DNA from 2 places in the Psychrobacter jeotgali genome. Region 1 is predicted to be linked to the other one. Evidence: riboswitches for the same ligand, from Rfam matches in the RefSeq annotation. Region 1 holds a riboswitch; the other holds the start of a gene.

Region 1 (2,207 bases):
AGCCTTCAAAACAGCCTGATAGTCAAACAGAGCAGCAGACCCATCAAACCCTCCAGCCGACACGACCTTTAGTATTTGTACGTCCACGTAATCCGACTATGCTGCAAAAGCTAGCAGACTTTGAACATATCGACCTGCTCGACGGTTTTGTGTTGCCTAAAGTAGATATGTATAGTTTATCTAATTGGCGCATGGCTTGTCAGAACCTAAGCGATCATCAGCTATTGATGCCGACTCTCGAGACCGCTGCGGTTTTTAATCCGCATCACAATCAAGAGTTGGCGATCGGTTTTAAAGAAGCTTTTAGCCAGCCTGTCTTTGCCCTACGTATCGGCGGCAATGATTTATTTGCGGCTCTGCGTTTGCGTCGTCCTAAGAATAGCATCGTCTATGATACGCCTATCGGTACTCTTGCCTATCAGCTACTAGGCTGCTTTGTGCCGCACGGCTTTTATTTATCAGCGCCAGTATTCGAATACTTGGATGAGCCGGTACTATTTATGCAGGAGCTTGATCGTGATGTCAGCTTGGGATTGGTGGGCAAGACCGTCATTCATCCGAGCCAAATCGCTTTAGTCCAGCAAGCTTACTGCGTACCGATGAGTATCTTGGATGAGGCGCAAGCGATACTGCATAGTGAGGCCAAGGCAGTATTTAAGTATAACAATACTATGCTAGAGCCTGCTACTCACCGGGCTTGGGCGACTGAGATTGTCAATCGCGCCGAAGTATTTGGCACCATCAACGACGGCAATAGTGACTATAACTCCTTGAGCGACTCGCTTTAACCTTTAATTTTTTAATCTTATACCTTTTTCTACTTACTCAGCTAAGGGTTGTATTACTCTCATAAGTTGAGTAAGATGTTTTATAACGTTATTCACAGGGGCGCCGCAAGGCTGAGAAGTACCCTTTGAACCTGATCCAGCTCGTACTGGCGTAGGGAGTGTATAGCAATCATCGTATTATTCATGATTCTATGTATTTTCTCGCCTGCCATTTATTTATGGAGGGGAAATGCAGCCTCAATTGATTCATTCTTGTTTTACCGCAACTCAAACGCAAGCACCCTTGGTGCAAAACATCACTAACTTTGTCGCTATGAATACCGCAGCCAATGTTCTTTTGGCCGCTGGCTGTTCGCCTGCCATGGTTTGGGCTTTAGAAGAAGCGCCTGAATTCGTGCGCTTGGCTCAAGCGCTTACCATCAATATCGGTACCTTATCGCCAGAAGGGTTAGCCGGTATGTTAGCGACAGCAGAAGTCGCTCATCAACATAATATTCCTTGGGTGTTTGACCCCGTTGCGGTAGGTGCCACCAGCTATCGCCAGCAAAGCTGTGCGCAATTATTGAGATTTAAACCTGACATAATCCGTGGTAATGCTTCGGAGATTTTGGCGTTAGCAGGCATGAGCAGCCAAAGCAAAGGCGCTGACAGCGGCGATACTGTCGAATCGGCAAAGCTAGCCGCAGAAGCTTTAACGCAGCATGCCAAGGTGGTCATTGTCACCGGTGAGATTGACTGGGTAACTGATGGCACCCAGCAATGGTCAGTTCATCATGGGGTGCCTATGATGGAGGATGTCACTGCCTTGGGTTGTGCACTCACGGCACTGCTGGGCGGGTTTGTAGGTGCCAATCGTGATAATTTCGCAGCGGCAGCCATCAGCGCACTATGCTATTACGGTCAGGCAGGAGAAGTTGCCGCCCAGCAGGCGCAAGGCCCTGGCAGCTTTTATGTGCATTTTTTAGATGCGCTACATAGCTTGGATGCAGATAATGTAGCCAAAAATGCCAAGGTGACTTCTATAAAAGCCTAATTTTCAACATGCAAGCTGGGCTAAAAGCACCAGCCTACGCCGATATATTTTGCTAGTTGAGATTAGAGTATTATAAAAAAAGGTAAAAAATATGACAAATAACACTCATGAAATAAACGCTAACAATATGAGCAAACCCAGCTCAGCGTTAAGCTTATATCTGGTGACTGACGCTGCCATGTGTAATGAATATGGCTTAATTGATACTGTTTGCGCTGCTATTGATGGCGGGGTCACCATGGTACAACTGCGTGACAAACAAGCCGATGATGAGGAGTTATACCTAACAGCCTGTGCGCTTAAAGAAGCTATCGCAGGACGAGTACCCCTATTACTCAATGATCGGGTAGCTATCGCTAAAAAAGCCAAACTAGATGGCGTACATC
Region 2 (2,207 bases), 390 kb from region 1:
GCTACTTGGTGGATTCGTCAGGCCATTACCCGTTCTATCGCTGACCAAGCACGCACCATTCGTATTCCGGTACACATGATAGAGACTATAAATAAGATCAACCGAGTCTCTCGTCAATTATTACAAGAAATGGGACGCGAGCCGACGCCTGAGGAATTAGGCGAACGCTTAGAGATGGACGAGGTCAAGGTACGTAAAGTGCTTAAGATTGCCAAAGAGCCTATTTCTATGGAAACCCCTATCGGTGATGATGAAGACTCACATTTAGGCGACTTTATTGAAGATGGTACGATCTCAAGCCCTGTTGATGACGCAACAGCGGCGGGCCTACAAGAAGCAACTCGTGATGTACTGAGTAACCTAACTGAACGTGAAGCACGCGTGCTAAAAATGCGCTTTGGTATCGATATGCCAACCGATCATACTTTAGAAGAAGTCGGTAAGCAGTTTGATGTAACCCGTGAGCGTATTCGTCAAATTGAGGCAAAAGCCCTGCGTAAACTGCGTCATCCTTCACGCTCTGAGCATCTGCGTTCTTTCTTAGAAAACGACTAAGCTATCTAACGATATTTAAACACAAAAAAGCTGAGCCATTGCTCAGCTTTTTTGTGCCTGTTTATAATACGCCTACCTCTTGCTAAGAGTAGCTGGATTCGTTTATCATAGCCTGATCGATTAAAACCTTGTCGGGGTGCTTTGATTTTAGTATTTAAAAATCTAAAATCATTGCTGAGAGATACCCGCGAACCTGATGCAGTTAGCACTGACGTAGGAAACAAGCGTGAGATTTTCCCAATTGACACTCAATTATGCCTTGCCAGTTTATATAACATAAACCGGTAGGGCTTTTTTGTGCCCGCTCTTCGTTGTTTCTTATCAGCTGCTTACTGAATACCATTATTTTTTTATAAGTAAGTGAGCGCTATGGACTATCAAACCCTCCGTAATAATTGTCCCGCATGGGATGATTACCTTCATCATGACTTTATCAATCAATTGGCTACCGGTACTCTGCCCAAAGACAGCTTTCGCCATTACTTGAAGCAGGACTACTTGTATTTGCTGCAATATACACGTGTGATGGCTTTGAGTGTTTATAAAAGCGACACTTTGGCACAAATGCGTCTTGGTCAAGCTGGCATTAATGCCATGCTAGATTTAGAAATCGGCATGTATTTAAATTTTTGTGACCAATGGGGTGTGAGTATTGAGGAAGTAGAAAGCACTGCAGAATCTACAGCGACTATTGCCTATAGCCGCTACTTATTAGATGCGGCCATGTCAGGCTCTTTAGCTGAGCTCTATGCTGCTATCGCCCCTTGTTTGATGGGCTATGGTGAGATTGGTAAACGTCTTCAAGCAGAAGGCTTCCTCCCTGATAACCCCTATCAGCCGTGGATTGATGTATTTGCCAGCGATGAGTTTCAAGCCATTACTGTCCAAAACGAAAACCATATTAATGAGCTACTGGGATCAGTAAGCCCTTCTCAAGGCGATAAGTTGCAACAACTGTTTAATACCGCCGCGCGTATGGAGGTTAATTTTTGGCAGATGGCTTTAGAGATTGCCTAAATAACTAGCTATTAGATAGTTAGATAGCAAACCTGCCCCTTTTATTTAAGTCAACAATACTACTCAGGAGAAATATTATGGCCGTATTTGACGAACATGCTAATGCATACGATAGCTGGTTTCTTGATAATCAAAATTTGCTTGCCAGCGAACTCAAACTGGTTGCTCACTTCTTAACTAAAGATAGCACTACCCTATCTATAGGCTGCGGTAGCGGACTGTTTGAGATGCTATTATTAAAGGATTATGACCTCTCTATCCACTATGGTGTTGAACCTTCAGCAGATATGGCCGCCATTGCCAAAAAACGAGGCTTAAAAGTCGATATCAGCCCCGCTGAAACTTATGAAATTGAGCCTGACAAATTTGATATTATTCTATTTAATGGCAGTGTCAGCTATATCAGTGATTTAGACTTATGTATTAAAAAGGCGTTTGCGGCGTTAAAATCTGGCGGTAAGCTGATCCTTATCGATGTGCCAAAAGAAAGCGGCTTTGCCAGCTTATACAACTTGGCAGGCTCTTTGGATACATGGTCACACCCCCTACTCGAGCACATCACACCCGCTAATCCTTATCCTATCGAGCTGGTAAAATCCGCCAATTGGCGTACTTCTGATGAGAAAATTAAGCTG

What was found. A riboswitch is a leader RNA that binds a small molecule or an ion and turns the genes downstream of it on or off. The one in region 1 is predicted to bind thiamine pyrophosphate.
Region 2: it holds a riboswitch for thiamine pyrophosphate, as region 1 does, so the genes downstream of both, tenA (thiaminase II) here and thiM (hydroxyethylthiazole kinase) in region 1, are expected to answer to the same signal.

The regions. Positions count from the first base shown of each region.
Region 1 is NZ_CAJHAF010000001.1:1,448,570-1,450,776, forward strand. It holds gene JMX18_RS05745 (HpcH/HpaI aldolase/citrate lyase family protein) at 1-788, shown strand, start outside; TPP riboswitch at 875-963, shown strand; gene thiM (hydroxyethylthiazole kinase) at 1,018-1,821, shown strand; gene thiE (thiamine phosphate synthase) at 1,913-2,207, shown strand, end outside.
Region 2 is NZ_CAJHAF010000001.1:1,058,708-1,060,914, forward strand. It holds gene rpoD (RNA polymerase sigma factor RpoD) at 1-555, shown strand, start outside; TPP riboswitch at 678-792, shown strand; gene tenA (thiaminase II) at 925-1,572, shown strand; gene JMX18_RS04285 (class I SAM-dependent DNA methyltransferase) at 1,650-2,207, shown strand, end outside.